One region of the Lysinibacillus sp. G1-3 genome, then DNA from elsewhere that is predicted to be linked to it. Evidence: riboswitches for the same ligand, from Rfam matches in the RefSeq annotation. Region 1 holds a riboswitch; the other holds the start of a gene.

Region 1 (4,971 bases):
ATCACACAAAAAAAGATGCGATTCAGTCAGCTTATGTGACAGCGAATCAAATTAATAAATTAGCAATGACACCGCAACAGGCGTGTAATGCAGAAACAGAAACAATTTTAATTTATGATGCGGTAGGTCGGATTAGTGCAGACTCATTAATGATTTATCCACCGGGAATACCACTAATTATCCCTGGTGAAGTTATTTCAGAGGAAGTAGTAGAATTATACAACTTCTATTTTCTTAATTTTGGGAATGTTCTGTTCGAAACGAAAGAAGAAAATTATATTACAGTCGTAAGGGAGACAAATAAATGAGCATTGAATTATCAACATTAGGTAGACACGTATTAATTGAATTTTATGGTTGCCCAAGTGAAATTATTGAGCAAAACGCATTAATCGAGCAGTTTATGAATGAAGCTGCTGACTATTCTGGGGCAACAATTGTAGAATCTTGCTTCCATCATTTCAACCCATATGGTGTTTCGGGTGCAGTAATTATTGCTGAATCACATTTAACGATTCATACTTGGCCAGAATACGGATTTGCTTCTGTAGATGTTTACACATGTGGTGACTCAGTAAGTCCTTGGAAGGCAGCAGAATATTTAGAACAAAAACTACAAGCGAAAAAGACAGAATCATTTGAAGTACCACGTGGAATGGCAGATAAAATTCGCCAATTTGCAGAACAAGAAATTGATACAATTCTAGTGAAACAAGAAGTATTAGAGGACGTGATTTAATGAAATGGTATACAGAACAATGGAGCGATAACTGTAAATTTTCAATCGGATACAACGAAGAAATTCATAGTGAACAATCTCCGTTCCAAAAAATCGATTTTTATAAAAGTGAAGAGTTTGGTACTTTCTTCACGTTAGACGGTTTGATGATGGTTAATGAAAAAGATGAGTTCGTTTATCACGATATGATTACGCACCCAGCATTCGCTACTAACCCAGACATAAAAAAGGTATTAATTATCGGTGGTGGTGATGGTGGTACTGCTCGTGAAGTACTACGTTACGAATCAGTAGAAAAAGTAGTAATGGTAGAAATCGATGAGTTAGTATTCCGTTTGAGCCAAAAATATCTTCCAATTACAGCTGCTGATGTTGAAGAAGATCCACGTATGGAAATGATTTTCGATGATGGCTTAGCTTATGTTCAAAACGCAGCTGATCAGTCATTCGATTTAATATTAGTAGATTCTACTGATCCAATTTCAGTCGGTGAAGGTTTATTTACAACAGCTTTCTATAAAGAATGTTACCGTGTATTAAATGAAAAAGGAATTTTAATTAACCAACATGAATCTCCATACTTTGCCGAGTATGCAGAAAACATGCGCAAAGCACATAAAAAAATTAAAGGTATTTTCCCAATCGCGAGCGTATATCAATTCCATATGCCAACATACCCATCTGGACACTGGCTATTCGGATTTGCTTCAAAAGCATTACATCCAATTAAAGATATTCAAGTAGATTCTTGGGATAAATTTGGCCTAAAAACGAAATATTACAATACAGATTTACACGTTGGTGCATTCGCACTTCCTACATTTGTGAAAGAGTCACTTGATCGTGATGAATAAGAGGCTGGGACAGAACTAAATCGTTCCTTTCTAAAGCCGAATAAAATCTTGATTAACAAAACAAGATGAATATAAAATCCGAACGATTTCAAAAAACTTTATAAAAGTTTCATTGGATAGTTCGGTTTTTTTGTTGGGTCTGAAAGAAAATGTTCATAAGGGCGAGGTCATCCTGAGGTAAGAAATTAATAAAGGGTTACTCTACTTGAAGTGACCCAAAGTATAACTAAAAGATTCTATTTGAACTTATCTAGTTTCTTAACTTTCATTGAAGCTACTTCTCCACAATTCTTACAAATAGTCAAAATCATTGGTGAACCTGTAATATTTAGCTTATCGATCCTAGTTCGTACGCTACAGCAAACTAGTGAGCAATTTGGAAATAAGACTAAATAAGGTAATCCACAACTTATGACGAATCTCCAAGATTTTATGAGAAATCATAATCAAAACCAAAAGAAAGCGTGCATTCTCTGCGCATTTTGTAAAATTAATCTGTTCTTATGTTTTTATAGCAACAATCTTTTAGAAACAGCCTTTAAAAATCCATTTGACGTTTTCTACTATTTTTTGTATTATATTTGAGAAAAGAATGCCCGGACTAGAACGGGAGAGGTTCATAGCTGATACCCTCTATAAAAAACTATGGAAACATGATAATTATGCCATGTCCATATCGGACGTGGCTTTTTTTATGTTTTTACTTACGTTTTATTAGAACGATTGGTGATGCCTCTCTTGAAAAGTGTTGGGAAACATTTTACAAGGAGGTTTTTTTATGTCTGGCCGAAGCCATACAGAAGGACTGTAGGATTTACCATTATTGAGTAACCAAAGTACACAATATTTTAATTCGGAAAAATTGATTATCGATAACTACGGTATTGAATCGTTCAATTAAGAAAGAGGTATTTAGCTACCCTCTAAAAAAAACTAAAAGAAGCAGTACTTTTTCTTATAGTGCTGTTTTCTTGAAACAAGGGAGTTTTTACAGATGAAGCAGGAAAAAGCAATTGTTGTATTTAGTGGAGGTCAGGACAGTACAACTTGTTTGTTCTGGGCAAAAGAACGTTTTAAAGAGGTTGAAGCAGTAACTTTTGATTATGGCCAAAGGCATCGTCTTGAAATTGAATGTGCAAAGATGATAACAGAAGAGCTCGGTATCAAGCATCACATTCTTGATATGTCACTCCTGAATCAGCTTGCTCCGAATGCATTGACACGACAAGACATAAAGGTAGAAGACGGAGAAAATGGTGAGCTTCCATCGACTTTTGTACCTGGTCGAAATCTTCTCTTCCTTTCATTTGCGGGCGTTTTAGCGAGCCAAGTAGGAGCTAAGCATATTGTAACTGGCGTTTGTGAAACGGATTTTAGCGGATATCCGGATTGCCGAGATGTGTTTATTAAATCCTTGAATGTAACGTTAAATTTATCGATGGATGATTCCTTTGTTATTGATACACCGTTGATGTGGCTGAATAAGGCACAAACATGGGAACTTGCTGATCAGTTTGGAGCACTTGAATTTGTTCGGGAAAGAACGTTAACTTGCTATAACGGTGTAATAGCAGATGGCTGTGGTGAATGCCCAGCATGTAAACTGCGGAAAAAAGGGCTTGATGAGTATTTGAGTTACAGGAAGGAGTCATAAGGCATGTCAGATTTTAGAATCGTCGATAAGCTCCAAAAACTAAATGTAGATATTCAAAGAAATCAATTGAACTATCATGCAAAGCGCGTTCTCGTAAGTAAAGAATTTACCTTCGATGCTGCTCATCATTTACATAACTATGAGGGGAAATGTAAAAACCTGCACGGTCATACGTATCGCGTAATATTAGGACTGAGTGGTTACACTGATGAACGGGGTTTGATGATTGATTTTGGTGATATTAAAGGAATATGGAAAGAAAAGATAGAAATTCAATTGGATCACCGTTATTTAAATGAAACGCTTCCACCAATGAATACGACGGCAGAAAATATTGTTGTTTGGATTTACGAAAAGTTGGCTGCGGCCTTGCTTGATGAACAAAGATATAACGGTGCGCGTGTTGAGTTTATCCGCTTATATGAAACACCGACTAGCTATGCAGAAGCGAGACGGGAGTGGATGGAAGTTGAGTAAGATACCTGTTATCGAGATTTTTGGACCGACGATTCAAGGTGAAGGAATGGTAGTTGGCCAAAAGACAATGTTTGTGAGAACGGCCGGCTGTGATTATTCCTGTTCTTGGTGTGATTCATCATTTACGTGGGATGGCAGCGGAAAGCATCTTATTGTTCAAATGACAGCTGAGGAGATTTGGTCTGAGCTGAAACGTCTCGGAGGCAGCGGTTTTTCATTTGTTACGATTTCAGGAGGCAACCCTGCACTCATCCAAAATTTGGAGAAGCTCATTGCCATTTTAAAAGAAAATGACATAAAGGTCGGGGTGGAAACACAAGGTAGTAGGTGGCAAAAATGGATGTATGAGATTGATGAGTTGACAATTTCCCCAAAGCCACCTAGCTCTGGTATGACGACAAACTATTCGATGCTCTCTGAAATCTTCGAAAAACTTGAAAATCGAAACAGTAATCATCATGTATCTCTTAAAATAGTCGTTTTTAATCAAGAGGATTACGAGTATGCTAAACAAATTCACCATCGATATCCAACGATTCCTTTTTATCTTCAGGTCGGTAATGATGATCTCACGACGACTGACAATTCAGGATTAATACTACATTTATTAGATAAATATCATGCACTGATAGATAAAGTGATGAAGGATGAGGAATTAACAGATGTCAAAGTACTGCCACAGTTGCATGCCCTTGTTTGGGGGAATAAAAGAGGGGTATAGTACACTTATGGATTTAAGACATATTCTATTTGAAGTAGAAAATACTATTTTAATAGGAAGGAAATAATTCCCTTATGTAGAATAATCTATATAAGAATAGAAAGTATTCTAGATGAGGTGTTCGATTGAATAAAATAAGAAATGAAACGGAAAGATTAGTTATTCGATTTCTTGAAGAAGGTGATTATTCTTCTTGGCTAGCCCAGTATGAAAATCGTTTACCTTCTCAACATAAATACGATCAAGGTAAATTAGATATGAGCATCTGTACGAAAGAATGGTTTCGTGATTTAGTTACTAAACATCAGCAAATGGCTGAAGATGACAAGGTCTATGTATTTGGAGTGTTTAGAAAAGAAGATAATACTCATATTGGTTTTATAGACTTTTCGACAATTATGAGGGAAGAATTTCAATGGGCCAGGTTCGGATATACAATTCATAACCAGTTTTGGAGAAAAGGTTATGGGAAAGAGGCTGTAAAAGCTGCCTTAGATCTAGCGTTTAAAAAATTACATTATCATCG
Region 2 (4,971 bases), on a different contig from region 1:
TCAATGACAATGGGGAAGTGCCGTGGGATGGAGAGACGATGGGTGAGTTACGTTTACGAGGTCCGTGGATTTCACACGAGTATTATCGGGATGAGCGTACCAATGATGCCTATCGAGACGGTTGGTTATATACAGGTGACATTGCGGTACGAACAGAGGATGGCTTTATCAAAATAACAGATCGTACGAAGGATTTAATTAAGTCGGGTGGAGAGTGGATATCCTCGGTTGATTTAGAAAATGCATTAATGACTCATGACGCTGTGCTGGAAGCAGCAGTTATCGCAATTCCGCATGTCAAATGGCAAGAACGCCCGTTAGCTTGTGTAGTATTGAAGGAAGGAATGTCAGCAAGTGAAGAGGAGCTTCTTGCATTTTTAGAAAGCCAGTTTGCAAAATGGTGGGTACCAGACGATGTAGTATTTTTAGATGAAATACCAAAAACATCAGTTGGAAAGTTTCTGAAAGCTAGGCTTCGAGATAATGTAGCAGAAATTTATCCGAAATTAGGTTCACTCGTATAGATTAAAGAGCGATTTCCACAAAGGGAAGTCGCTCTTTATCTTTATTTATTTAGCATTTGGAATACTTGTTCAACGTCTTTGTCTCCACGACCAGAGATATTGATAATAATGCTTTCTTCCGGGGATAATGTTGGCGCAAGCTTAAGTGCATGAGCCACGGCGTGGGAGCTTTCAAGTGCAGGAATAATGCCTTCAACCTTTGATAGCACTTGGAATGCTTCGAGCACCTCTTCATTTGTCACTGTTACATATTCTCCGCGACCAATTGTTTTTAAATAGCTATGCTCTGGACCAGCTCCAGGATAATCTAGTCCAGCGGCAATCGAATAGGTTGGTAATGGATTGCCTTCTGCATCTTGCAGTACTAAACATTTGAAGCCGTGTAATTCACCCGGTGTTCCTTCATTTAATGTGGCAGCCTTATCTGGCTCAATACCGATGAGGCGAACGTTTTCATCTGCAATATACTCTGCAAACGCACCGATCGCATTACTACCGCCGCCGACACAAGCAAGTACTGCTGCTGGTAGCTTGCCTTCTTTTTCTAAAATTTGTTCGCGACTTTCACGGCTAATAACGGATTGGAAATGCTTCACCATTGAAGGGAACGGGTGAGGCCCAACAGCAGAACCTAGTAAATAGAAAGTCGTCTCGTAGTTTTCTACTAAATCAGCAAATGCTTCATCCACTGCATCCTTTAATCGTCCTTGACCTTTATCAACAGCTACTACCTTTGCACCAAGAAGCTCCATACGGAAGACGTTTAATGCTTGGCGTTTTGTATCCTCTAAACCCATATAAATTGTGCAATCCATTCCGAACATTGCACAAGCAGTTGCTGTTGCTACACCATGCTGACCTGCACCTGTTTCGGCGATAACACGATGAGCACCCATGCGCTTGGCCAATAAAATCTGTCCAAGAACGTTATTAATTTTATGTGAACCAGTATGGTTAAGATCTTCACGTTTTAAATAAATCTTTGCGCCACCTAATTGTTTTGTTAAATTTTCAGCGAAATAAAGTGGAGATTTGCGTCCAACATATTCACGGAAATAATAATCCAGCTCTTTATTAAAGTCTTCATCGTCTTTATATTTTTGAAAGTTTTCATCTAAAATACTTAAAACATTTTGAAGCTCATCGGGAACAAAGCTACCGCCAAATTCACCAAAATATCCTTTTTTCTCTGCTACTGTACTCATCTTCTCTCGACTCCTCTATCTAATTTTTCCATAAAAAAAAGCCACTACAATCCTTCTGTAAAAAGGACGAGTAACCGTGGTGCCACCTTCATTCGCAATAATTGCGCGCTTTCGTACTCCGATAACGGGGAGTAACTTCGTCCTCACATTTGATGAGGCTGCTCCAAAGTCCATTCACAAGTAGGTACTACTGATTTGCACCAACCATCAGCTCTCTTTAAGTACTAGCGCTTGCTACTATTCTTTTTCCTAGCATTTATTGAAATGAATTGTAGGATATTTTCAGAATATTGTCAAGGTGTCTTCCAAGAAATAAAAAAAGACGAATCTAAAAGATCCGTCAATAAAATTAAATTAAATTTTTGAAGTTTAAGCGTTTGTTCAATACATACATAATCGGTGCACCAACCGCCAAGACAACAAATTCACCTGCAGCAACAGTTAACCATGTCCAGAAGAATGGTAATTCTAACGCTAAATTCAATTCAAATGCAATGATGAACATTGTACAAGTAAATAAAAATGTATTAATGATTAAACGTGCCCAAATATTTTTGACAAATTTACAAATAAGAATGAGCAACCCAAGAGTAATCATCGAATGGCCTACACCGAAAACTAAATCGTAGATGCCGAGTGGTGAAAAGAGGTTAGAGATGAATACACCAATAATGATCCCAACGGCAAAGCGTGGATTAAACGCAACTAAATGGTTAAACATTTCCGATATTCGGAACTGCACCTCTGTAAAGCCAAATGGCGCGACTAATAATGTAATAGCAATGTAGAGTGCGGCAATAATGCCACTCGTTGCTAAAAATTTTATTTTCATATTTATTTCTCCTTAGTTTTTTTACGTGGGATGGTTACGAACCACGTGAAGCAAATGCAATCATATCAATGTTCATGCTTATTTGTAAATAGCTACGTGTAAAAAATTATAGTATTAACGATAATAATTTGATCTTTGTCAAAGTTTTTTTATGACAATGCCTATGAAAAGGGGCTTGTACACCTACTAAAAAGTTATGCAGAAATAGCAGATGAGAAGTAACCTCGAAAGTTAGAAGTCGTGGATCTGGCCGGTCACTTGTTAAAACAGTACTTTTAACAAGTGACCATTTCAGTAATTTAAAACACTAAATAATTAAGCAAATTTTGGGGCAAAGGTGAATGGAGGCTCTATTGATTGAAAATGGACGTACAAAATAGTGGGGGATGAATATATCCAATGACTATGAACAGCACTTTTAGACATTACTCCTCTAAAGTATTTTTAATTTCTTCTATTTCAAAAATTAAATCGTTAACTTGTTTCTTGAATTCATCTGTATATTCTAATTCCTCTTCCATTTCTTTTGTATACTCTAAGGCATTTAGGGTGAAATCCAGAGCAAATTCAAATAGACTGTCACATAGATTAGAAATGATTGTATCAATATTTCCTGTAGTTGCATTTTGATGTTCTTGCGAATAAGAAGGTTGATTTAAATCGATTTTATCATTATTCATGGTATTCCTCCTTTTTGGGAACGGCACTAATCTCATATGCATCATATGCATTAAATGTAAAAAGGGGGACTAAAATGAACACTTTCTGTAGATCTACTAGCAAGAAATAAAAGAGTATTGCACGTCTAACCATAAAGGGAGTAATACTTCTAAAGCACTCGCAGGTTGTTTTTATTCACCAATTTAAGACGTTACTCAAACTTCTAAAATATCCCTTTACTCAAAGTAGTTGGCTAGTTGAAAACTTGAAAAAGTAAGAGTGAATTAAAGCTGTTATGAAGTCCTGACATTTTCATTGTCAGGTTTTTTAGTTTTTACATATATTACTTAAAATTAGATGTCGGAAAAATAACTTCGCTAAATTGTAAAAAATTTTTTTGTTATGTTAGAAAAAGAAATCAAATTGTAAAAACAGCGTAGTTTAGCGGTTTAAAGCGACAAATTGATTGAAAAGAAAAAATATTCGACTGGAATTAATAGTCAGAAGATTCATAATGTTGTTGACGAACCTTGCTAATAACGATAATATAGCGATACGTTCACACTTCGCTTGGATAAAGTGTGATAAATATAAGAGATCAAAATCGGGGGGATTATTTGTGAAAAGCAATTTAAAAAAGCTTTCGTTCCTGTTATTTGGGTTAGTTTTAATACTTGCTGCTTGTGGTGGTAGTGGTTCTAGTTCGTCGGATTCGAAAGGGAACGAAACGAATAACGCAAGTGAGAGCGGTAATGCAGACGATAAAACATATAAGATCGGGATTACTCAAATTGTGGAGCATCCATCTTTAAATGCTGCAACTGAAGGTTTCAAAAAAGCGATTGAAGAATCTGGCTTAAAAGTAGATTACGATCCACAAATAGCGCAAGGGGATAACAGTCTTAACACGACGATTGCAAACAATCTAGTAAGTGCAAACGTAGATTTAATCTTTGCGAACTCTACGCCGTCTGCACAAGCGGCAGCAACAGCAACTAGCGATATTCCAATTATCTTTACTTCTGTAACAGATGCTGTTGGCGCACAGCTCATTGACTCTATAGAGAAGCCAGGGAAAAATGTAACAGGAACAATCGATTTACATCCTGATACTATTTCGAAAACAGTGGCGTTCTTAAAGGATTTGGGAGCGAAAAAAGTAGGGATGGTTTACAATGCTGGTGAGCAAAACTCAGTGGCACAAGTAAAAGAAGTGAAAAAAGTGATGGATGAGCAAGGCTTAACGGTGGTTGAGGCATCTGCGGCAACGTCTGCAGAAGTAAAACAAGCTGCTGAATCGTTAATCGGTAAAGCTGATGCATTCTATATTATTACTGATAATACAGTAGTTTCGGCACTTGAGTCTGTCATTGATGTAGCAAATGCTAATAAATTACCATTAGTTGTAGGAGAGCTTGACTCTGTGGCACGTGGTGGCTTAGGTGCATATGGTTTTGAATATTTTGACATCGGTTATGAAGCAGGGCAAATGGCTGTGAAGATTCTAAAAGGTGAAGGAACTCCTGCTGATATTCCAGCTCAATATCCACAAAAGCTAAAACTATTAATCAATAAAAAAGTAGCAGATGATTTAGGAATCGACATTAAAGATTCTTGGGGTGCGGAGCTTTTAGAAAAGTAATGACCTAACATATCATCTTATGGAGTGAAGCGGGGGAGAACTAAAACTGCCTCCGCTTTATCTTCTTTTAGAGTGTTTTGGGGCGATGTTGAATTCATGTAATTCCTA

Evidence for each region. A riboswitch is a leader RNA that binds a small molecule or an ion and turns the genes downstream of it on or off. The one in region 1 is predicted to bind preQ1.
Region 2: another riboswitch for preQ1. It lies ahead of ACVYAD_RS15510 (QueT transporter family protein); the one in region 1 lies ahead of queC (7-cyano-7-deazaguanine synthase QueC).

What each region holds. Positions count from the first base shown of each region.
Region 1 is NZ_JBWHYQ010000002.1:149,028-153,998, forward strand. It holds gene ACVYAD_RS02725 (aminotransferase class I/II-fold pyridoxal phosphate-dependent enzyme) at 1-308, shown strand, start outside; gene speD (adenosylmethionine decarboxylase) at 305-739, shown strand; gene speE (polyamine aminopropyltransferase) at 739-1,593, shown strand; PreQ1 riboswitch class I at 2,200-2,246, shown strand; gene queC (7-cyano-7-deazaguanine synthase QueC) at 2,588-3,247, shown strand; gene queD (6-carboxytetrahydropterin synthase QueD) at 3,251-3,724, shown strand; gene queE (7-carboxy-7-deazaguanine synthase QueE) at 3,717-4,445, shown strand; gene ACVYAD_RS02755 (GNAT family N-acetyltransferase) at 4,571-4,971, shown strand, end outside.
Region 2 is NZ_JBWHYQ010000013.1:131,636-136,606, reverse strand. It holds gene ACVYAD_RS15520 (long-chain fatty acid--CoA ligase) at 1-524, shown strand, start outside; gene trpB (tryptophan synthase subunit beta) at 566-1,729, opposite strand; T-box leader at 1,789-1,989, opposite strand; gene ACVYAD_RS15510 (QueT transporter family protein) at 2,079-2,561, opposite strand; PreQ1 riboswitch class I at 2,568-2,612, opposite strand; gene ACVYAD_RS15505 (DUF1259 domain-containing protein) at 2,877-2,987, opposite strand; gene ACVYAD_RS15500 (hypothetical protein) at 2,987-3,241, opposite strand; gene ACVYAD_RS15495 (ABC transporter substrate-binding protein) at 3,841-4,863, shown strand.